3 regions of the Desulfomicrobium salsuginis genome follow, and region 1 is predicted to be linked to each of the others. Evidence: predicted binding sites of a transcription regulator. Region 1 holds the regulator's gene; each other region holds the start of a gene.
The links. Region 1 encodes sigma-54, which starts transcription at its own class of promoters, with help from an activator protein. Its sites were predicted from a motif close to CTGGCACGGNNNNTGCTT; they were not measured.
Positions count from the first base shown of each region.

Region 2: the regulator sigma-54 is predicted to act here: its motif matches at 4,010-4,027, upstream of ACYQ3G_RS06225 (ammonium transporter).
Region 3: the regulator sigma-54 is predicted to act here: its motif matches at 5,772-5,789, upstream of ACYQ3G_RS06900 (BMP family protein).

Region 1 is NZ_BAAHYA010000002.1:2,063,376-2,070,991, forward strand. It holds gene ACYQ3G_RS16305 (phosphoribosylformylglycinamidine synthase subunit PurQ) at 1-44, opposite strand, end outside; gene pyrG (CTP synthase) at 367-2,016, shown strand; gene kdsA (3-deoxy-8-phosphooctulonate synthase) at 2,013-2,819, shown strand; gene ACYQ3G_RS16320 (KdsC family phosphatase) at 2,809-3,333, shown strand; gene lptC (LPS export ABC transporter periplasmic protein LptC) at 3,330-3,866, shown strand; gene ACYQ3G_RS16330 (LptA/OstA family protein) at 3,882-4,397, shown strand; gene lptB (LPS export ABC transporter ATP-binding protein) at 4,394-5,116, shown strand; gene rpoN (RNA polymerase factor sigma-54) at 5,229-6,659, shown strand; gene hpf (ribosome hibernation-promoting factor, HPF/YfiA family) at 6,726-7,268, shown strand; gene ACYQ3G_RS16350 (PTS sugar transporter subunit IIA) at 7,273-7,616, shown strand, end outside.
Region 2 is NZ_BAAHYA010000001.1:1,377,936-1,385,551, forward strand. It holds gene ACYQ3G_RS06205 (aminotransferase-like domain-containing protein) at 1-253, shown strand, start outside; gene ACYQ3G_RS06210 (radical SAM/SPASM family putative metalloenzyme maturase) at 311-1,609, shown strand; gene ACYQ3G_RS06215 (P-II family nitrogen regulator) at 1,662-2,003, opposite strand; gene ACYQ3G_RS06220 (ammonium transporter) at 2,017-3,399, opposite strand; gene ACYQ3G_RS06225 (ammonium transporter) at 4,054-5,271, shown strand; gene ACYQ3G_RS06230 (P-II family nitrogen regulator) at 5,294-5,632, shown strand; gene ACYQ3G_RS06235 ([protein-PII] uridylyltransferase family protein) at 5,669-7,616, shown strand, end outside.
Region 3 is NZ_BAAHYA010000001.1:1,531,649-1,539,264, forward strand. It holds gene ACYQ3G_RS06880 (amidohydrolase family protein) at 1-941, opposite strand, end outside; gene ACYQ3G_RS06885 (ABC transporter permease) at 1,186-2,127, opposite strand; gene ACYQ3G_RS06890 (ABC transporter permease) at 2,129-3,178, opposite strand; gene ACYQ3G_RS06895 (ABC transporter ATP-binding protein) at 3,175-4,704, opposite strand; gene ACYQ3G_RS06900 (BMP family protein) at 4,744-5,727, opposite strand; gene ACYQ3G_RS06905 (glycoside hydrolase family 3 N-terminal domain-containing protein) at 6,166-7,311, shown strand; gene ACYQ3G_RS06910 (ethanolamine ammonia-lyase subunit EutB) at 7,308-7,616, shown strand, end outside.

The DNA of each region.
Region 1 (7,616 bases):
TTAGTCCCGTATCCGGTGATCACCAATGTCTTGACCTGGGCCATCTTCCCTCCAAAAAAGCGGCCGCAGCCGCGCTGTGTTTTCACGTAAGGAAGGCCATTACAGGCCAAGCAAACCCGGCGCAAGCCCGAAAATGACCCCTTGCCGCTGTTTGCACTCCGCCCGGTTTCTGCTATGCAGACCCGAGGTGTTTGCAGGACACCAGGGCCGCTTGACAAGCCGGAAGTCCGCTGCCAAATGACCCGGCGGACATATTGGTTGTCGAATTTCGGGCTGCCGGCAGGTGGCCCATTTGTTTTGTGAACCACGGATTCCGCGCACCCGCGCGGACGATGGCAGAAGAACTTTCAGGCGCACGAGGACGTGATGAACACCAAATTCATTTTTGTGACCGGAGGGGTGCTCTCCTCCCTGGGAAAAGGGCTGGCCGCCGCCTCCATCGCGGCCCTGCTCAAGGCGCGGGGCCTTAGGGTTACCATTCAGAAGCTCGACCCCTACATCAACGTCGACCCGGGAACCATGAACCCCTTCCAGCACGGCGAAGTGTACGTCACCGACGACGGCGCCGAGACGGACCTGGATCTGGGCCACTACGAGCGCTATCTCGGCACGAGCATGCACCAGCGCAACAACTATACCTCGGGCCGCATCTACAACACAGTCATCACCAAGGAACGCCGCGGCGACTACCTCGGCGGGACCGTGCAGGTCATCCCGCACATCACCGACGAGATCAAATCATCCATCCTGAGCCTGGCCAGCGACGACCTCGACGTGGCCCTGGTCGAGATCGGCGGCACCGTCGGCGACATCGAGGGCCTGCCCTTCCTGGAAGCCATCCGCCAGCTACGCGCCGACCTGGGCAAGGACAACGTCCTCTACATTCACCTGACCCTGGTGCCCTTCATCAAGGCCGCAGGCGAACTGAAGACCAAGCCCACGCAGCACTCCGTCAAGGAACTGCGCAGCCTCGGCATCCAGCCCGACATCATCCTCTGCCGCTCCGAGGTGAACCTCGGCGACGACATCAAGCGCAAGATCGCCCTCTTCTGCAACGTGGACCGCGACGCGGTCTTTACCGCCATCGACGTCAATCACATCTACGAACTGCCCCTGACCCTCTACAACGAGGGCGTGGACCAGAAGATCGCCATACTGCTGCGCCTGGCCGCCAAAAACCCGGACCTGCAGGCCTGGAAGGACCTCGTGTACAACCTGCACCATCCCAGGACCCAGGTCACCATCGCCATCGTCGGCAAGTACGTTGACCTCAAGGAAGCCTACAAGAGCCTGCACGAGGCCCTGACCCACGGCGGCGTGGCCAACCACGCGGCCATCCGCTTCCTGTACGTCAACTCCGAGGAGATCACGTCCGAGAACGTGGCCGAGAGGCTGGCCGCCGCCGACGGCATCCTCGTGCCCGGCGGCTTCGGCATCCGCGGCGTGGAAGGCAAGATCGCGGCCATCACCTACGCCCGCGAGAACAAGGTCCCCTTCTTCGGCATCTGCCTGGGCATGCAGTGCGCGGTCATCGAGTACGCCAGGAGCGTCATGGGCCTGGCCAAGGCCAACTCCGAGGAGTTCGACCTGACCACGCCGGACCCGGTCATCTATCTGATGAAGGAGTGGTTCGACTTCCGCAAGAAGTGCGTGCAGCGCCGCGACATGGCCAGCGAGAAGGGCGGCACCATGCGTCTGGGCGCCTACCCCTGCGTCATCGAGAAGGACACCCGCGCCTTCGAGGCCTACGGCCAGGCCGAGGTATCGGAACGCCATCGCCACCGCTACGAATTCAACGGCGCCTACCAGAAGCGCTTCGAGGAGGCCGGCCTGACCATCAGCGGCACCTCGCCCGACAAGAGCCTGGTGGAGATCGTGGAGATCAAGGACCACCCGTGGTTCCTGGGCTGCCAGTTCCACCCCGAGTTCACCTCCCGGCCCATGCTGCCCCACCCGCTGTTCCGCGAGTTCATCGCCGCGGCCGTGGCCAACAAGAAACCCGAGCAGGAACCATGATCGACTGCGCCGAGCTGGTCGCCGACCGCCCCTTCCTCATCGCCGGACCCTGCGTCCTGGAGAGCCTCGACGTGGCCATGACCGTGGCCGTGGAGCTGCAGGCCATCTGCGCGGAGCTGGGCCTGCCGCTCATTTTCAAGAGCTCCTACGACAAGGCCAACCGCACCGCGGGGGGGAGCTTCCGGGGGCCGGGGCTGGACACCGGGCTCGACTGGCTGGCCCAGATCAAGAGCCGCACGGGCCTGCCCATCATCACGGACATCCACGAGCCGCGCCAGGCCTCCCTGGCCGCCGAGGTGGCCGACGTGCTGCAGATCCCGGCCTTCCTCTGCCGCCAGACGGACCTGCTGCTGGCCGCGGCCCGCACCGAGCGCGTCGTGAACATCAAGAAGGGGCAGTTCATGGCCCCGTGGGACATGCGCGGCCCGGTCGAGAAGATCCGCTCCGAGGGGTTCACGCGCATCTGGCTGACGGAGCGAGGCTCCATGTTCGGCTACAACAACCTCGTGGTCGATTTCCGGTCCCTGGTCATCATGAAGCAGTTCGGCTGCCCGGTCATCTTCGACGCCACGCACTCGGTGCAGCTGCCCGGCGGTCAGGGCACGTCCTCGGGCGGCCAGCGCGAGTTCGTGCCGCCCCTGGCGCGGGCGGCCGTGGCCAGCGGCTGCCAGGGCCTGTTCATGGAGATCCACCCGGACCCGGACAAGGCCCTGTGCGACGGCCCCAACTCCTGGCCCCTGGCCAAGGCCCGCACCCTGCTCTCGGAGCTGGCGGCCATCTGGAGCGTCCCCAATGAATGCTGAGAGCCTGGCCCGTGACGTGCGCCTCATGATCCTGGACGTGGACGGGGTGCTGACCGACGGCGGCCTGTACTACGACGAATCCGGCTGCGTCATGAAGCGCTTCAACGTCCAGGATGGTCTGGGCATCAAGCTCGGACCCAAGGCCGGCATCGAATTCGCGGTCATCACGGGCCTGGAGTCCCCGGCCGTGAAGCGGCGCGTGACGGAACTGGGCATCGGCCACTACTATTACGGGCACCACCGGAAGGTGCCGGCCATGCGCGAGATTTCCGAGAAGACCGGTATCCCCTTCGAGCACATGGCCTACGTGGGCGACGACTGGGTCGACGCCGCGCCCATGTCCATGGTCGGCTTCCCCATCGCCGTGCCCAACGCCCGTCCCGAGATCCTCAAGCTCGCGGCCTGGACCACCCGGGCCATGGGCGGCCACGGGGCCGTGCGCGAGGCCCTGGACTTCGTCCTGCGCGCCCAGGGCAAGCTCGACGCCATGTGGCGGGAGTGGCTGACGGCATGAAGCGAGCCCTGGCGGCCCTGCTGACCCTTCTCGTCCTGGCCGGCATCGCCGTCCTGGGTTGGCGCATGCTGTGGCCCGAGCGTCTGGGCCCCGACATCGCCCGCAACGTGGACGTGGACCTGAGCCTCAAGGGCGTGAACCTGAGCCAGGGCAAGGACGGCAAAAAGCTCTGGAACCTGAGCGCTGCCGGGGCGGACTACGCCGAGGCCGGAGACGAGCTGATCCTGACGGACCCCGTCATCACCTACTGGGGCGAGGACGGCGAGGACCACGTCGAAGTCACGGCGCCCAAGGGGCAGGTCTGGCAGAAGGAGGACCGCGCCAGGATGTGGGACGGCGTCAACGCCACCCGGGGGGAATACCGCATGCGCGCCGACACCCTCGACTACACGGGCGGCAACCGCACCTTGGTTCTGTCCGGCCACATCGATATTTCAAGCGATTCCATGCAGGGCAGTTCCGACGCCCTGACCTATTTCCTGGACACGGGCGACATCCTGGCCCGCGGCAACGTCCAGGTCACCCTGAACTGACGAGCGGGAACATCTATGCGTTCACTCATTCTGATTCTCCTCCTGGCATGGGCCGCCCCCCTGTGGGCGGCGGAGCAGACCGTGCCGGTCAAGATCACGTCCGACACCATGACCTACACCCAAAAAGGCGACCAGGTGCTCTTTTCCGGGTCGGTGCACGTCATCCGCCAGGACGTCGAGATGTGGTCCGACACCCTGACCGTGTTCCTCGACAAAAAGCAGGGCGGAGGCAACTCCACCCAGACCGCCATGGACCAGCAAAGCTCCATCAAGAAAATCGTCTCCCAGGGCAATGTCCGCCTGAAGGCCGACAAGGGACGCTCCGGCACCTGCGCCAAGGCCACATACGAAACGGCCACGGAGATCCTGACCCTCGAAGGCGACCCCGTGCTCATGGAAGGCGCCAACAAGATCCAGGGCGAGGTCATCAAGCTCTACATGCGGGAGAACCGCAGCGAAGTCCTGGGCGGCAAGCAGCGGGTCGAGGCCATCTTCAACACCCCGGCCGACACCAAGGAGCTCAAGCCGTGACGATCCTGTCCGGCCGCCAGCTGGCCAAACGCTACGGCGCCCGCGACGTTGTCCGCGACATCGACCTCGACGTGCGCCAGGGCGAGGTCGTCGGCGTGCTCGGCCCCAACGGCGCCGGCAAGACCACGACCTTCTACATGCTCGCCGGCATCGTCTCGCCCACGCGCGGGGAGGTCACCCTGGACGGCGTGGACATCACCCGCTGGCCCCTGCACAAGCGCGCCCGCCTGGGCATGAGCTACCTGCCCCAGGAAAGCTCCATCTTCCGCAAGCTGACCGTGCGCCAGAACCTGCAGCTCATCCTGGAATACTCCGGCCGCACGGCCGAGGAACAGAAACGCACGGCCGACAGGCTCCTGGACGAACTCGGCATCACCCGCCTGCAGGACCAGCAGGCGGCCTACCTGTCCGGCGGCGAGCGGCGCAGGCTCGAAATCGCCCGCGCCCTGATCCGCGACCCGAAGTTCATCCTGCTGGACGAACCCTTCGCCGGCATCGACCCCCTGGCCGTGGACGACATCCAGACCATCATCGAGGGCCTCAAGGCCAAGGGCATCGGCGTGCTCATCTCCGACCACAACGTGCGCGAGACCCTGCAGATCTGCGACCGCGCCTACCTGGTGTATGACGGCCGCATCATCCTGAGCGGCAGCCCCGACGAAATCGTCGCCGACCCCGGGGCGCGCAAGGTCTATCTCGGCGAGGGTTTCAGCCTTTAGCGGCGTGCCGATTTCCCAAGGATTGCCACGACCTGCCTTCTGTGGCAAAGTCTTTGCTGGATGAATCCGCCGACGACAACACTGCATTTTACGCGTAGACGACAGAGACACTATGGGCCTTGAACTTCGACAGAACCTCAAGCTGACGCAGCAGCTGGTCATGACCCCGCAGCTGCAGCAGGCCATCAAGCTGCTTCAGCTCTCCCGATTCGAGCTCCTCGAAGCCGTTCAGCAGGAACTGCTGGAAAATCCGATGCTTGAGGAAGCGCCGCGGGAACTCTCCGAGGAGGTCGAAGCCCAGGCCCCGCCCGCCGAGCAGCGGGCCGACGTGTCCTTCGACGACGCCGAACTCATGCGCAACGCCGACTGGGAGAACTACCTCGGCGACTTTTCGAGCACGACCAAGCAGGTGCAGTTCAAGGAGACCGAGGCCCTCGAAGAGATGATGTCCTACGAGGCCAGGCTCTCGGGCAAGCCATCCCTGGAAGGGCATCTCCTGTGGCAGCTCTGCCTCTCCAACATCACCGAAGAGGAAGAGGCCATCGGCGAGGCCATCATCGGCAATCTGGACTCCCTGGGCTACCTGACGACCAGCGCCGAGGAGATCGCCTCCGAGACCCTTTCGCCCCTGGCCCTGGTCAAGTCCGTCCTGCACCGCCTGCAGCGCTTCGACCCCGTGGGCGTAGCCGCCCGTTCCCCCAAGGAGTGCCTGCTCATCCAGCTGGAGGTCCTGGGCCAGGACGACCCCATCCTCATCTCCCTGGTCGACGAGCATCTGGAGGACATCGAGAAGCGCCGCTACAAGCCGCTCCTGCGCAAGTTCAAGATCCAGATGGAGGACCTGAAGGCCTACCTGGACATCATCCAGACCCTGGACCCCATGCCCGGAGCGAGCTACGGCAGCGACAACACCGTCTTCGTCAGCCCCGACGTCTTCGTCTACGAGTACGAAGGCGATTTCGTCATCGTCATGAATGACGACGGCCTGCCCAAGCTGCAGCTCAGCCCCTACTACATGGAAGACACGAGCCTGGCCGTGAAGGGCCCGGACCGGGAGTACTTACACGACAAGATGCGCTCGGCCATGTGGCTCATGAAGAGCTTGCACCAAAGGCAGAGAACCTTGTATAAGGTGGTCGAGAGCATCGTGCGGTTTCAGCGGGCCTTCTTCGAGCACGGAGTGACCAAGCTCAAGCCCCTGATCCTCAAGGACGTGGCCGACGACATCGAGATGCACGAATCCACGGTCAGTCGCATCACCACGAGCAAGTACGTGGCCACACCGCACGGCATCTTCGAACTGAAATTTTTCTTCAATTCCGCGCTGGAGATGGACGACGGCACCCAGGTGGGCTCCGAATCCGTCAAGGCCATCATCAAGAAGATGGTCAGCGAGGAAGACCCCAAGCACCCCTACAGCGACGAGAAAATCGCAGCGGTGCTGAAGGAAACGCTGGATGTGAACATCGCCCGCCGCACGGTGGCAAAATACCGCGCCGTTCTGGGCATCGAGTCGTCATCCAAGCGCAAGCAGGTGTTTTGATATCCCACCCCGCGCCGCCCTTCGGGGAAGACGCGGGGTTGACCCTCAACTGACGAGGAGGATTCCATGAGGATAGTCTTCAACTTCAAGAACTTCGACCCTTCCGACCACCTGCGCAAGTACGCCAAGGACCGTTTCGGCAAGCTCGGCAAATTCATGGCCGGCACCCCTGACGCCGAACTGCAGGTCAACCTCGAAGTCGAGAAATTCCGCCATATCGCCGACGTCGTCCTGACCGGCAAGAACGTGCACATCTCCGCCCGCGAGGACAGCGAGGACATGTACTCCACCGTGGACATGGTGTGGGACAAGCTCGAAGCCCAGATGCGCAAGATCCGCGACAAGGACAAGAGCAAGCGCAAGGCCGGCGGCGAGACCGTGCGCATGGACGTCATCAGCTTCGACGAGGACACCACGGGCAAGCGCAGACAGAGCATCCAGCAGACCGACCACTTCGAGCCCAAACCCATGGTCGTCGAAGAGGCCGCCATGCAGCTCGGCAAGACGGAGAACGAGTTCCTCGTCTTCCTGAACGCCGAGAACGAACGCGTCAATGTCATCTACCGCCGCAAGACCGGCGACTTCGGCCTCATCGACCCTGGGGTATAAGGGCATGAAGCTTGCCGAATATCTGGACAAGGACCTGATCATTCCCGACCTTTCGGCCAGGACCAAGAAGGAGGTCCTGGCCGAACTCGTTTCGTCGCTTCCGGCCAAATTTCCCGGCGTGGACGCCAATCGCGTGGCCCAGGTGCTCATGGACCGTGAGCTGCTCGGCACCACGGGCATCGGCGACGGCATCGCCATCCCCCACGGGAAGCTGGACAGCCTCGGCCAGGTCATGGTCATCGTGGGCCGCAGCCGCGAGGGCGTCGATTTCGCCAGCCTGGACCACAAGCCGGCCACCATCTTTTTCACGGTCTTGGCCCCTTCCAACGTGGTGGGCCTGCACCTGAA
Region 2 (7,616 bases), on a different contig from region 1:
CACCCGCGTGGCCAGGCCCGAGGGCGGCGGCGTGCTGTGGGTCGAGTTGCCGCGCGGCGTGGACTCCGTCGAACTCATGTACCGGGCCCGGGAGGAGGGCATCGGCATCGCGCCGGGCACCATCTTCGCCACCCAGGACCGCTTCGCCGGCCACGTGCGCCTCAACTGCGGCAACCCGTGGTCCGAGGAGGTGGCCCGCGGGATCGAGCGGCTTGGAGGGCTGGTGCATGGGATGGTGTCCGGCGGCGCGTGAGCCTCTGTGTCATTTTGGGCTATTGACGCTGCCCCGGCGGTGTTCAATGAAGCTCCCATGCAACCGACGTTATCCGCCCCCCGCAAGCTCTACGTGGAGCTTGCCACCCTGTGCAATTTGCGCTGCGCCATGTGCGTCAAGCACTCCACCGGCTGGGAGTGCGCCGACGCCCTCATGGATCGTCGGGCTTTCGCGGCCCTGACCCCGGTTTTTCCGCATCTCGATACACTGAACCTGAACGGCGTGGGCGAATCCATGCTCCACCCGGAACTGGCGTCGTTCATCGCCTTCGCCAGGGCCAGGGTGCCGCAGGATTGTTCCATTGGATTCCAGTCCAACGGGATGCTGCTGACGCCGCTTCTGGCCGACCGACTCATGGGCGCAGGACTCGACCGCATCTGCTTTTCCGTGGACTCGCCGGACCCTGACGAACTCGGGCGCTTCAGGGCCGGTTCGGAGCTTGGCCGCGTGGCCCGCGCTTTCGACATGATGCACGAAGCCGCCGTGCGTCCGGGCTCCCGCCCCCTGTCCCTGGGCGCCCAGACCGTGGTCAACGCCCAGACCCATGCGGCGCTGCCGGACATGGTGGCCTGGTGCGCCGATCGCGCTGCCGAATTTGTCATCGTCTCCCATGTCCTGCCCTACAACGCGGCCGATGCGGACCAGAGCCTTTACGTTTCCGTTTCCCAGCGGTGCCTGGATTTTTACCGCGAATGGGAAAAAACCTTCGATGCCGAAGGGCTTGACGTCTCGCATTCGTACCAGGCCTTCTATGCCGTCTTCCGCACGCCGCAGCAGCAGCGCCAGGTGGACATCATCCTGGCCATGAAGGAGGAAGCCCTGCGCCGGGGGCTGCAGTTCAGTCTGCCCAATGTCATGCGCGTTGATTTCGACAGGATGGAGCGGGTGCGTGCATCCTTTGCCCGCGCAGCCGAGGTGGCCCGGGAGAGGGGCGTGCGTCTGGATCTGCCGGAGATTGCGGCCCGCGAGCCGCGCGAGTGTCCCTTCGTCAGCGAGCCGAGCATGTTCGTGGCCTGCGACGGGGCCCTGGCTCCGTGCTATTTTCTCTGGCACAGCTATTCGGCCTGGCCCGCCGGACAGGAGATCCGCGTGCGGCAGCGCCGATTCGGATCGGTCCCGCAGGACGACCCCGTGGCGGTTTGGAATGGGGAGGCGTTCGCGCGTTTTCGCGACGAGGCCCGCAAAGAGGAATTTGCCCGCTGCGGCGATTGCAGCGTGGCCCCGTGCGACCACGTGCAGGGCTTTCCGGGACCGTTCGAGAAGGATTGCTACGGGCAGACCGTGCCCTGCGGCATCTGCCCCTGGTCCGGCGGGGGCTTCGCCTGCCTGCAATGAAAAAGGGGAGGTCTTGGGCCTCCCCTTTTTCATTGGTATGCCGGATGGTGATCTAGCCCATGGCGGCCGGGCCCGTCTCCTGGGTGCGGATGCGGATGGCGGCGCCGCATTCGAGGACGAAGATCACGCCGTCCCCTTCCTTGCCGGTGCGGGCGCCCGCGTTGATGGCTTCCACGGCCTGTTCGGCGAAGTCGTCGTTGACGCCGATCTCCAGGCGGACCTTCTTCAGCAGGTTCACTTCCATGACCACGCCGCGGTAGGTTTCGGTGAAGCCCTTCTGGCGGCCGCTGCCGAGCACGTTGGTCACGGACATGTTGTAGATCTTCCTGGAATACAGCTCTTGCTTGACCGCGTTCAGGCACTCGGGCCGGATGTATGCGATGACGAGTTTCATGGTCGTTTCTCCCTTATTCGTTGGTGAAGATCTGGAAGCCGTTGTAGGATTCCATGCCGTGTTCGGTGATATCCAGGCCTTTGAGTTCCTCTTCCTGCGTGACGCGGATGCCGATGGTCACTTTCAGGAGGTAGAAGAGGATCAGGCCTGCGCCGAACGCCCAGGCGAAGACCGCCGCCGCGCCGATGATCTGGGTGACGATGAGGTCCGTGCCGCCGCCGTAGAGCAGGCCGATGCTTGAGCCGTAGCCGGGGGCCGCGAAGAAGCCGACCATGATCGTGCCGAACATGCCGCACACGCCGTGCACGGACGATGCGCCGACCGGGTCGTCGATCTTCAGGACCTGGTCGATGAATTCCAGGGACACGACGACCAGGATGCCAGCCAGGAAGCCGATGACCAGCGATCCGACGGGGGAGACTTCGTAGCAGCCGGCGGTGATGGCCACCAGCCCGGCCAGGGCGCCGTTCAGGGCCATGGAGGTGTCAGGCTTGCCGTGCTTGATCCACGCGTAGATCATGGCGCCTAGAGTGCCCATGCAACCGGCCAGGCTGGTGTTGACCGCGATGTAGCCGATGGCGCCGTTGACGGCCGTGGTGCTGCCGGGGTTGAAGCCGAACCAGCCGAACCAGAGGATGAACACGCCCAGGCCGGCCATGGGGATGTTGTGGCCGGGGATGGCCTTGGCCTTGCCGTCGGGGGAGTACTTGCCGATGCGCGGGCCGAGGACCAGAGCGCCTGCCAGGGCCATCCAGCCGCCAACCGAGTGGACCACGGTGGAGCCGGCGAAGTCGATGAAGCCCATGGTTTCAAGCCAGCCCTTGCCGAGCTCGCCCGCGCCCCACAGGGAGCCCCAGGCCCAGTGCCCCGAGATGGGGTAGATGACGGCCGAGACCACGACGCTGACGATGATGTAGGCTGAAAATTTCGTGCGCTCGGCGATGCCGCCGGAGATGATGGTCGCCGATGTGGCCGCGAACACGGACTGGAAAAACCAGAAGGTCAGGTTCCACATCCCCGCGTCGCTGGTCGGGTCGTTGCCGGCCAGGAAGAATCCGCTCGATCCGATGAAGCCGCCGATGTCCTGCCCGAACATCAGGCCAAAACCAAGCAGGAAGAAGGCGGGCTGCCCGGCCGCAAAGTCGAGCAGGTTCTTCATCAGGATGTTGCCGGCGTTCTTGGCGCGTGCGAAGCCCATCTCCACCAGCGCGAATCCGGCCTGCATGAACATGACCAGGATGGCCGCCACCAGAGTCCACAGCAGGTTTGCGTTGGACTGGGACAGGGCCTCGCCTTCGGCGAATGCCAGGGTCGGGGTAATGGTTGCCAGGAGTAGGGTCATAGCCCAGACTTTTGGTCTGAGCAGGGTCGATGTTTGTCTGGTTGCCGCGTACATGATGTCCTCCGTGGTGGTGAGTGTTGATACCCACACAAAGCACGGAGGATGCCAGGTTTTTATCTCCTTGTTTTTATGGATATTTTTTGCACTGGCTCGGTCTTGTCTGCGGTATTTGTTATTTTTTTCGATGAAATTGCCAGTTTATTCAGTCGTAATTCACAATAATGTTTAATTCGTAATTGTCGGCTCGTTCTTGGGCGATTTTAGGCCACGTCATTTTCGTCTAGAATAATTATTTACATAAGATCAGAATGTTATTTAAATTTTCATTTTTGTATTACATAATTGTTCACATTTGGCTTGTCCTTTCGTCATTATCTTCCAGCTTTCCGACTCGTTCTTTCTGAATTTCACGATTTCGAGGTGCCCTATTTCGTGTGGGCAGTTGTCGCTCCGTGTTCTGCCCGCGTGAAATGCGTATTGTCGAATTTTGAGTTCGTGTTCGGCTACGAAAATGTGCATTGTTACATTGATTGATGTCATGTCCAGGAGTTTGTTTTGCAAAAAAGGAAAATTGCTGTGTATCGCTGCACGAAATTGTATCTTCTCGTGTGGCCGCGGTCAGCCCGAGCAACGGCATCATGCTGTAATTGAATATGTTTTTTCGTTGGCATCGGCCTTGCTCAGTATCGACAAAAATGGAGGTGCTTTGTGAATCCGACCGATACCGCTTTTATAATCGTTTGCTCCGCCCTGGTCATGTTCATGACCCCCGGGCTGGCCCTGTTCTATGCGGGCATGACCCGTTCCAAGAACGCCCTTGGCACCATGATGCAGAGTTTCGCCGCCATCGGCGTCATTTCTCTGGTCTGGATGTTCTGGGGCTATTCCCTGTCCTTCGGCACGGACCTGAACGGGCTCATCGGCGGGCTGGACTTCCTGGCCCTGTCCGGCGTGGGCATGCAGCCTCACGAGTCCATTGCCACCAACCTGCCGCACATGGTCTTCATGATCTTCCAGTGCATGTTCGCCATCATCACGCCGGCGCTCATCACCGGCGCCTTTGCCGAGCGCATGCGCTTCTCGGCCTTCCTCATCTTCATCGTCCTGTGGTGCACGTTCGTGTACGCCCCGCTGTGCCACTGGGTCTGGGGCGGGGGCTGGATGTTCAAGATGGGCGCCCTGGACTTCGCCGGCGGGGCCGTCGTGCACATGAGTTCCGCCAGCGCCGCCCTGGCCGCGGCCTTGGTCATCGGCAAGCGCAAGGGCTGGGGTAAGCGCTCCTTCCTGCCGCACAACCTGCCCATGACCATGATCGGAACGGCCCTGCTGTGGTTCGGCTGGTTCGGCTTCAACGCCGGCAGCGCCCTGGCCGCCAACGAGCTGGCCGGTAGCGCCTTCGTGACCACGCACATGGCGGCGGCCACGGCCATGCTGGCCTGGCTCTTCGTGGAGTGGAAGCTTCACGGCAAGCCCACGACCCTGGGCGCGGCCTCTGGCGCCGTGGCCGGTTTGGTGGCCATCACTCCGGCGGCCGGTTTTGTCGGCGTCATCCCCTCGGTGCTCATCGGCCTTGGCGCGGGCATCTTCTGCTACTTTGGCGTGAGCCTCAAATCCCGCTTCGGGTTCGACGACAGTCTCGACGTGGTCGGCATTCACGGCATCGGCGGCATCTGGGGCGCACTGGCCACGGGCCTCTTCGCCACCAAGGCGGTCAACGCCGCCGGCGCAGACGGCCTTTTCTACGGCAACCCCGGCCAGCTCTGGATTCAGTTCGTGTCCGTGGTGGCGACCTTGGCCTTTTCTTTCATCGTGACCTATGCTCTGCTGAAAATTGTCAGCGCCATCACGTCGCTGCGCGTGACCGAGGAAGAGGAAGAAGCCGGTCTGGACGTGGCTCTGCACAGCGAATCCGCCTATCAGGCCTAACGGGCAACCTTTTGGAGGAATCATGAAACGAGTGGAAATAATCACCAGGCCGTACAAGCTTGACGAGATCAAGGAAGCCCTGACGGGCATGGGCATCCAGGGCATGACCGTGACGGAGGTCAAGGGCTTCGGCCGCCAGCGCGGCCACAAGGAAGTGTACCGCGGAGCCGAGTATCAGGTCGACTTCGTGTCCAAGGTCAAGATCGAGATCGTCATCGACGACGAGATCCTCGACCAGGCCCTCGACGTCATCCAGACCGCGGCCAAGACCGGCAAGATCGGCGACGGCAAGATCTTCGTCTCGACCATCGACAACGCCATCCGCATCCGCACCGGCGAGTCCGGCGCTTCGGCCCTCTAGCCGCAGGGGCGGGACGACCTCCCGCCCCTTCACCCCATGACCATCGAATCATTGCGACAGGCCCGCGATGCCTACCGCGCAGGGGAAGCAGACCATACGCATTCCCCTGCGTGGTTTTCCCTTCAGGTCGACGCCTGGATTCGCGGGGTCTGCGAGACTATCGCGCCCGACGCCGGCCCCTTCTTGCTCCTCGCTGTCGGGGGGTATGGTCGCGGGGAACTCTATCCCTTTTCGGACATAGACGTACTCGTCTGCCTGCCTGAAGCCCATGAAAAGGGGCCAGGCGCGGCGGATTCCGAAGCCCTGGCCTCCGCCATATTCCTTCCCCTTTGGGACAGCGGCTTTGACGTGGGGCATGGCATCAGGACCGTGTCCGAAACCATCTCCCTGGCCGGGTCGGACTACGAGGTGCTCTGTTCCCTTCTTGACGCGCGGCTGCTTTACGGCGTTGCGGAGGATTTCGAGCGGTTCCAGCGGCGAGTGCAGCGCGATCTGGTTCGGCCGGTTCGTCCCGCGTTGGTCCACTGGCTGTCCAGGCGGCACGAGGAGCGTCACCAGCGCTTCGGCGACACCTCCCAACTCCTGTCCCCGAATCTCAAAGAGGGCAGGGGAGGGCAACGGGACCTGCAGACCATGCACTGGCTCGAAGCCGTTTGGCGCGGCAACGGGGAGCATCCGCCCTTTCTGTCGGAGTCCGAAAGTCGTGCGCTGGCTCAGGACGCCGCGTTTCTCTCGCGTGTCAGGAGCGCTCTGCATCGCCTGTCCCGGCGCAAGAACGACGCCTTGCACCTGGAGATTCAGCCCGAATTGGCCAGCGCCCTCGGCTATGGCCCGAGCAGCGGCAGGTGCGCGGTCGAGCGTTTCCTGTCGGACCTGCACAGGGCCATGTCCGAAATCAGCCTGCTCTGCCGCCTCTGTCTGGGCAAGGCCCAAGCACTGTGCGCCGGAAGCGCGGTTGCCAGTGGGGACGTGGGGCTCGATTTTTCCGTACTGGTGGCCGACCCGGCCAACATTCTGGAACTCTTTCGGCACAGTGCCCAGACGGGCGTGCCCATCGGCTGGCAGACCCGGCGCATCATTCAGGACCGCCTGGCCGAGTTGGCTCCCGATACCGGGTGGCCACGGGGCATTGCCGGACGCTTTGGGGAAATCCTGGGCGGAACGACCGCAGCCAGTGCGTTGGAACAGATGCTTGAAGTGGGTTTTCTGCGCAGCTTCCTGCCCGAGTTCGGCGGCATCGAAAATCTCGTCCAGTTCGACGCATACCACAAGCTGCCGGCCGGGCCGCATCTGGTCGAAACAGTCAGGCAGCTCGCATCTTTCGACGCCGGGCACGAATTCCTCGGCGACGATCTGGCCGACTTGGGCGATGCCCCCTGCCTGCGCTGGGCGGCCCTGCTCCACGACATCGCCAAGGGGGACGACGACCACGCCCGTAAGGGCGCTGAAATGACCCGCATCATTCTGGCCCGTCTCGGCTTTGACGCCGCATTTGCCGCAGAGTGCGCCTTTCTCGTCGAACACCATCTGCTGCTTGTGCATACGGCAACGCGGCGCGACCTGGGCGAGGAGTCCGTCATTCACGGCTTGGCCGCCAAACTCGGCGATGTGCGGCTCCTGCGCCTGCTGACCCTGCTGACCTGGGCCGACTCCATGGCCACGGGACCCAAGGCCTGGACTCCCTGGATCGAGAACCTGCTGCGCGAAACGTATTTCAAGACCCGCCGCGTGCTCGAATACGGTTTCCTGTCCGAGGACAACCGCGTCCACCGACTGAGCCGCCTTCGCGATTCCTTGCGCGCCCAGCGGCCGGGGCACCTCTCCGTTGCCGAGTTCGAGCGCTATCTCGGCCTCATGCCCCCACGCTATCTGATGCAGACAAGTCCCCGGCGCATCGTCGAGCACATTGAACTCGTCCGCAGTTTCGCCCGGCGCCAGGATGCCCCGCCGTTCCAATTCGCCTGGGAGCACAAGACCAGCACGA
Region 3 (7,616 bases), on a different contig from region 1:
GGGTCCATGATGTCGTCGTGCCCGAAGGCCACGTTGATGCCCATGTTCATCAGCTCCGGCACGCGCATGAGCCCCCGCCGTTTGGGGTATGTGTCGTGCCGCCCCTGCAGGTTCATGTTCACCAGCGGGTTGCATACGCAGTGCATCCCCGCCTCGGCCATGAGCGGCAGCAGCTTCGACACATAATAATTATCCATGGAGTGCATGCTGGTCAGGTGCGAGCCCGCGACCCGGCCCTGCAGGCCCAGGCGTTGCGTCTCGTAAGCCAGGCTCTCCACGTGCCTTGAAAGCGGATCGTCGGACTCGTCGCAGTGCATGTCGACCATGAGTCCGCGTTTCGCCGCGATCTCGCACAGCACGCGCACCGACTCCCGCCCCTGGTCCATGGTCCGCTCGAAGTGCGGAATCCCCCCGACCACGTCCATGCCCTTGTCCAGCGCCCGTTCCAGCAGCTTCACCCCCTTCGGCGCGCGCAGCACCCCGTCCTGGGGAAAGGCCACGAGCTGGATGTCCACGAAATCCTTCATCTCCTCGCGCACTTCCAGCAGCACGTCCACGGCCATGAGGCTCGGGTCCGTGGTGTCCACATGCGTGCGGATGGCCAGATTGCCCTTGGCCACGCTCCAGCGCAGCAGTTTGAGTGCCCGGTCTTTGATGGCCTGGGGCGTCAGATCCGGCTTGAGTTCGCCCCAGATGCGAATCCCCTCGAGCAGCGTACCCGTCTCGTTCCTGCGCGGCAGCCCCGCCGACAAGGTCGCGTCCATATGGAAATGGCTGTCCACGAACGGCGGAGTCACCAGATACCCCTTGGCGTCAATCGTCTGCACGGCCTCGGCCTGTATACTCGGCTCGACCATCACGATGCGCCCATCCTTGCATCCGATTTCGGTCAACGCATCCTGTCCAGGCAGGGCCGTGTTGATGACAAGCAGATCCAGCATGATAATCACCTCGTTTTTAAGAGTGCCTCCGGCGGGCAGGGGATGCGTCCCCTGCACCCCAATAATCGGGTCAAGGGACGAGTCCCTTGCGGGGCGCGGGGCGGAGCCCCGCATTCAACCGGCGCGATATTTCGAGAAAAAGAGCCTCCGGCGGGCAGGGGGATTATCCCCCTGCACCCCTGACAGGGTCAAGGGGCGCGCCCCTTGCGGGGTGCGGGGCAGCGCCCCGCGTCTCTTCCCCCCTCTACCGCTCCCCTTTACGGAAGGGAACCAGCAAGGCCTTGGGGTAGGCGGCTTTGCGGGACATGGCGATGAGGGCCAGGATGGAGCAGAGGTAGGGGAGCATGAGGTAGAATTGGTATGGGATGGCGGAGATGGATTGCTGTTGGACGCGCATCTGGATGGCGTCGAAGGCGGCGAAGAGGAGCGTGCCGAGGAGCGCCTTGCCGGGTTTCCAGGAGGAGAAGACGACAAGCGCGATGCAGATCCAGCCGCGTCCGTTGACCATGCCGATGTAGAAGGCGTCGAAGGCGGCGAGCGTCAGGAACGCGCCGCCCACGGCCATGAGTGCGGAACCGGCCATGACCGCGCCGGTGCGTAAGGCCAGGACCGAGAGGCCTTGGGCCTCGGCGGCCAGCGGGTTTTCGCCGACCATGCGCAGGGCCAGGCCCAGGGGGGTGCGCAGCAGGACGTAGGCGGTGACGGCGACGAGGATGAAGGCCGTGAGCGTGAGGGCGGTCTGGCTGAAGAGGACCGGGCCGATGAAGGGCAGGGTGGAGAGCACGGGGATGTCCAGCGGCGCGAAGGGGACGATCTTGGGCGGCGTGGTGACCTGCGGCAGGATCATGCGGAAGGCGAAGGAGCTGAGGCTTGCGCCGAGCATGGTGATGCCCAGGCCCGTGACGTGCTGGGACAGACCCAGATGCACGGTGAAGACGGCGTGCAGGAGCCCGAGGGCCGCACCGACGCAGGCGGCGAAGAGCACGCCGCCCCAGAGGGTGCCGCCGAGGTAGACCCAGGTCCAGCCGGACATGCAGCCCGCGGCCATAATGCCCTCGATGCCGAGGTTCAGGACCCCGGCCCGCTCGCAGATCAGTTCGCCCATGGTGCCGAAGATGAGCGGGGTGGCCATGCGAACGGTGGCCAGCCAGAACCCGGTTTCGAAGACGAGGGAGAGGATGTCCATGTTATCTCCAGCGGATGCGGTAGCGGGTCAGGAACATGGCCAAAAGGACCGTGAGCAGGCTCACGGCCGTGGTCACGTCGGCGATGTAGTTGGAGATGGCGATGGCGCGGCTCATGGAGTCGGCCCCGATGTAGATGATCGCGATGAAGGCGGCCGAGAGGACCACGCCCAGGGGGTGCAGGGCGGCCAGCATGGCCACGACGATGCCGGAATAGCCGAAGCCGGGGGACAGATCGAGGGTCAGGTAGCCTTTGACGCCGCACAGTTCGCTGACCCCGGCCATGGCAGCGAGGCCGCCGCTCAGGAGCGCGGTGCGGATGATGGTGGCCCCTACGGGCATCCCGGCGAAGGTGCTGGCTTTCAGGCTTGCACCGACTGCGCGGATCTCGAAACCCCAGACCGTGAATCGCATCATCCACCAGATGAGGATGGCGCAGGCCAGGGCCAGGACGAAGCCCAGGTGCAGGCTCGACTTGGGCACGAGCACGGGCAGCATGGCGCTGTTGACGACGGGCGCGGCCTGGGGCCAGCCCATGGCCATGGGGTCCTTCCAGGGGCCGAAGACCAGCCAGTTGACGACCAGCAGGACCACGAAGTTGAGGAGCAGGGTGGTGACCACCTCGTCGGCCTTGAGCCGCGTCTTGAGCCAGGTCGGGATGAGCAGGAAGAGCCCTCCGGCCAGGGCGCCGGTCAGGAAGAGGAAGGGGATCATGAGCCACGCGGGCAGGTCGATCATGCCGGTGCCGAGCCAGGTGGCCATGCAGGCCCCGACGTAGAACTGGCCTTCACCACCGATGTTCCAGAGTTTGGCCCGGAAGGCCACGGCCGCGGCCAGGCCGGTGAAGATCAGCGGCGTGGCGCGGGTCAGGGTCTCGGTCAGGGCGAAGGTCGAGCCCAGGGCGCCCTTGAGGAGCAGGCCCCAGGCCGAGAGGGGCGAGGCTCCGGCCCAGAGGATGAGCCCGGAGCAGATCGCCATGGCGGCGACGACGGCCAACAGCGGCGCGCCGACCTGCCAGCCGAAGGCCACGGATTCGCGCGGTTCGAGCCTCATGCCGCACCTCGGTGGTCGAAAGTCTGACCGCTCATCATCAGGCCGAGCCGGGCCCGGTCCACGGTGGCCGTGTCCTCGGGCGCGGACAGGTGGCCCTGGTACATGACCTGGATGCGGTCCGAAAGCTGGAAGAGCTCGTCCAGGTCCTCGGAGATGAGGACCACTCCGGCCCCGCGCCGGGCCGCGTCCAGGAGGTGCTGGTGCACGGCGGCCGTGGCCCCGACGTCGAGGCCCCAGGTCGGCTGGTTGGCCAGGATCAGGTGCGGGCCCTGGGACAGGACGCGGGCCAGGATGAGCTTCTGCATGTTGCCGCCCGAGAGTTTGCGCACCGGCGCGTCCGGTCCTGCGCAGCGGATGTCGAAGACGTCCATGAGCTGCGCGGCGCGGGAGGCCAGGGCCTTGAAGTTGAGCATGCCGCGCCGGGAAAAGCCGGGCAGGCGGTAGATTTCCGTGGACAGGTTCTCCATGACCGTCATGTCCGCCACCAGCCCCGTGCCGGTGCGGTCGTCCGGCACGCGGCCGACGCCTGCGCGGATCATGGCCGCCGGGGTGAGGCGCGTCACGGTCTGGCCGCGCAGGACGACATGGCCGCCGGTCGGAGCGACGAGGCCGGACAGCAGGTCCGCCAGCAGGGCCTGGCCGTTGCCGGACACGCCGGCGATGCCGAGGATTTCGTGGGCGCGCACCGAAAGGGTCAGTTCGTCGAGATCAACTCCGCGATCCGGGCAGCCGGTGCGGACGCGGTCCAGCACGAGGACCTCCTCGCCGGGCGGGTGCGGGATGCGCGTGGCCTGGGGGATGTTGGCGCCGACCATGGCCTTGGCCAGGTCTTCGGCGGAGGTGGCTTTGGTCGACGTTTCCAGCACCACGCGGCCGTGGCGCAGGACCACGCAGCGGTCGCTGGCGGCCATGACCTCGCGCAGCTTGTGGGTGATGAAGATGACGGACAGGCCCTGGCTGACCAGTTCGCGCAGGGTGGCGAAGAGGTGGTCGCTCTCCTGGGGGGTGAGCACGGCCGTGGGCTCGTCGAGGATGAGGATGCGAGCGTCGCGGTACAGGACCTTGAGGATTTCGACGCGCTGCCGTTCGCCCACGGACAGGCCGCGCACCATCGCGTGCGGGTTCACGTGCAGACGGAAGCGTTCCATGAGCGAGCCCAGCTTGGCCAGAGCGCGGGCCGAGTTGCGCCGGAACCCCCACAGGGGCTCGGTGCCGAGCATGATGTTCTCGAGCACGGTCATGTTCCCGGCCAGGGTGAAATGCTGGTGGACCATACCCACTCCGGCCGCGAGCGCTGCCCTGGGTGAACCCGGCGGCAGGGGGCTGCCCTGCACTTCCACCGTTCCCGCGTCTGCGACGTAGTGGCCGAAGAGGATGGACATGAGCGTGGTCTTGCCCGCCCCGTTTTCGCCCAGCAGGGCCAGCATCTCGCCGGCGTCCAGGGTCAGGGAGATGTCGTCGTTGGCCGCGAGGGGGCCGAAATGCTTGGTGATGCCGCGAAGCCGCAGCACGGGTGTGTTGGACATGGTGAAAAAAAGGGGCCGGAGTGTGCCGGCCCCTTGGGATCAGAAGGTGGATTTGGGTTCGTTGTCGTTGATCTCGACGACCAGCTTGCCGGCCTTGATGGCGGCTTCGGCCTCGGCGACCTTGACCTTGACGTCTGCCGGGATCTTGTCCTCGAACTCGTAGAAGGGGGCCAGGGACGCGCCGCCCTTGGCCATCATGGTCCACTCGCGATAGTCCTCGGCGGCGAAGGTGCCGGCCTTGACCCGTTCGATGGCGTGGTTCAGGGCCGATTCCATGTGCCACAGGGCCGAGGTCACGACCACGTCCTTGCCGTTTTCCTGCTTGTTCATGTCGTTGACGTTGCCGAAGGCGATGATGCCCTTCTCGCGCGCCGCGTCGACCACGCCGGAGCGCTCGGCATAGAGCACGTCCACGCCGGCCTCGACCTGGGCGTAGGCGAATTCCTTGGCTTTCGGCGGATCATACCAGGAGCCGATGAAGGACACCTTGAACTGCACGGCCGGGTTGATCGCCTTGGCGCCGGCCATGAAGGCGTTGAAGAGACGGTTGACCTCGCCGATGGGGTAGCCGCCGACCATGCCGATCTTGTTCGTCTTGGTCATGGCCCCGGCGATCATGCCCATGAGGTAGCAGGGCTCGTGGATATAATTGTCGAACACGGCCAGGTTCGTGCCATCGGGCCCGAATGTGTCGCCCATGAGATAGGCCACGTTCGGGTAGTCCTTGGCCACCTTGCGCACGTCGCGGGAGATGCCGAAGGCCTCGCCGACGACGAGTTGCACGCCTGCTTCGGAGTATTCGCGCAGGACGCGGATGTAGTCGGTGTTGGAGACCTTTTCGCTCCAGACGTAGTCTATCTCTCCAGCCTCCTGGGCCTTCAGGAGCGCCTTGTGCAGGGTCGCGTCCCATTTCTGCTGGATGGGCTGGGTGTAGATGCCGGCGACCTTGATCTTGGCGGCCATGGCCGTGGAGCCGAGGAGAAGGGTCACGCCGAGCATGACCAGAAGCAGGGTGCGTTTCATGGGTTCCTCTCGTTTCATGGTTGATACAATGGGCCGGGTCTGAAAAGCAGCAAGCGTGCCAGCCGGCGCCTGCAGTCGCGGGGCGCGGAACGTGCGGCCCATCTGCGTGGCGGACCGGGCTTTGCGTCATAAGGCTGATGCCCAATTGGACCAATTTTGTCCATAAAAAAAGGGTATTGGCATTGCGTTCATTGGCGGTCGGGGCGCCCCGGGCGGTGAACCAGGAGCGCCGGGCGAAGCGGGGACAGGGGCAAGATGGCCTGATGCTTGACTCAATTTGTAAAAAAGCTGTCTCGGGAGATGACTCAAATGAAAAATTCGGCCTTCCCGGATGACTCCGGAGCCGCCTCTTGCATGGGACGGGTTCGGGCACGTAACGGAGAGAAACGGCAGCGGGGTTTTCCCGCCCCTTCCGAACAGCCCAACCCGGGGAAACTCATGATCAGAATTGTCCTTTGCGCAGTCGTCGTCTTTGTTCTGCAGACCTCCGCCCTCGCCGCCGGCGGGGGGCGTCCCGAACTTCGTGCAATGCTCGGCCAGATGCTGCTGGTCGGTTTCCGGGGCGCGGAGCTGGCCGACGACGCCCCCATCCTGCGGGACATCCGTCAGCACGACCTGGGCGGAGTCATTCTTTTCAACCGCGACGTGCAGCTGAAGACGGCCGGGCGCAACATCCAAAGCCCTGCACAGGTCCGCGCCCTGACCGCCGCGCTGCAGGCAGCGGCCCGGACCCCGCTCTTCATCGCTGTGGATCAGGAAGGCGGCAGGGTGCGCCGCCTGCGCGAAGAGGCGGGCTTCCCGTTTAGCCCGTCGGCCAGGGCCATGGGGCAGGGGGCGCCGGATGAGACGCGGCAGGAGGGCGAACGCACCGGGCGGCTGCTGGCGGGTCTGGGCATCAACCTCGATTTCGCGCCCGTGGCCGACGTGGACGTGAACCCGGCCAGCCCGGCCATCGGGGCCCTGGAGCGCAGTTTTTCCGCGGCCCCGGAAACCGTCGCGGCCCATGCCGGGGCGTTCAGCCGGGGCCTCCTGTCCCAAGGCGTCCTGCCCTGCCTCAAGCATTTTCCGGGGCACGGCAGCGCTATGGTCGACTCCCACCTCGGACTGACGGACATCTCGCGGACCTGGAGCCCCGCGGAACTGATCCCCTACGAGCGGCTGATCCCGCTTGGGGCCAGTCCTCTCATCATGTGCGGGCATCTTTTCCTGGGGCGCTTCGACGCGGACCACCCGGCCACGCTGTCTCCCGCCGTGCTGACGGGGCTCCTGCGCGAGCGTCTGGCTTTCACGGGCGTCATCGTCTCCGACGACATGCAGATGCGGGCAATCACGGCGCATTACGGGTTGGAGGAAGCCGTGCTGCGAGCTGTGGAGGCCGGGGTGGACATCCTGGTTTTCGGCAACAACCTGGACTACGACCCGGACGTCGTGCCCAAGGCCGTCGACATTCTGGTCCGCGGCGTGGACAGCGGGCGGCTGACGCGCGAGCGCATCGAGGCCTCCTACGACAGGATCCGCAAGGCCAAGGCGCTCCTTGCGGCGCCGCAAGGGGCGACAATCGGATTGGCGGGAGACCGGTCATGAGCCGCGCGCATCGGACCCTGAAGGAGTTGCTGGCCAAGGCTTCGTCCCTGCGTTCGGGCGACTTCCTGGCCGGGGTTGCGGCCGCCACGGAAGAGGAGCGCGTGCTGGCGCAGATGGAGCTGGCGGGCGTGCCGCTGGCGCGGTTCCTGGAGGAGCACGTCGTCCCCTACGAGGACGACGAAGTCACCCGGCTCATCATCGACACGCATGACAAGGACGCCTTCGCCCCGGTCCGCAGCCTGACCGTGGGTGAGTTCCGCGACTGGCTGCTGACCGACGCGGTCGACGGCGAGGTTCTGGTCCGT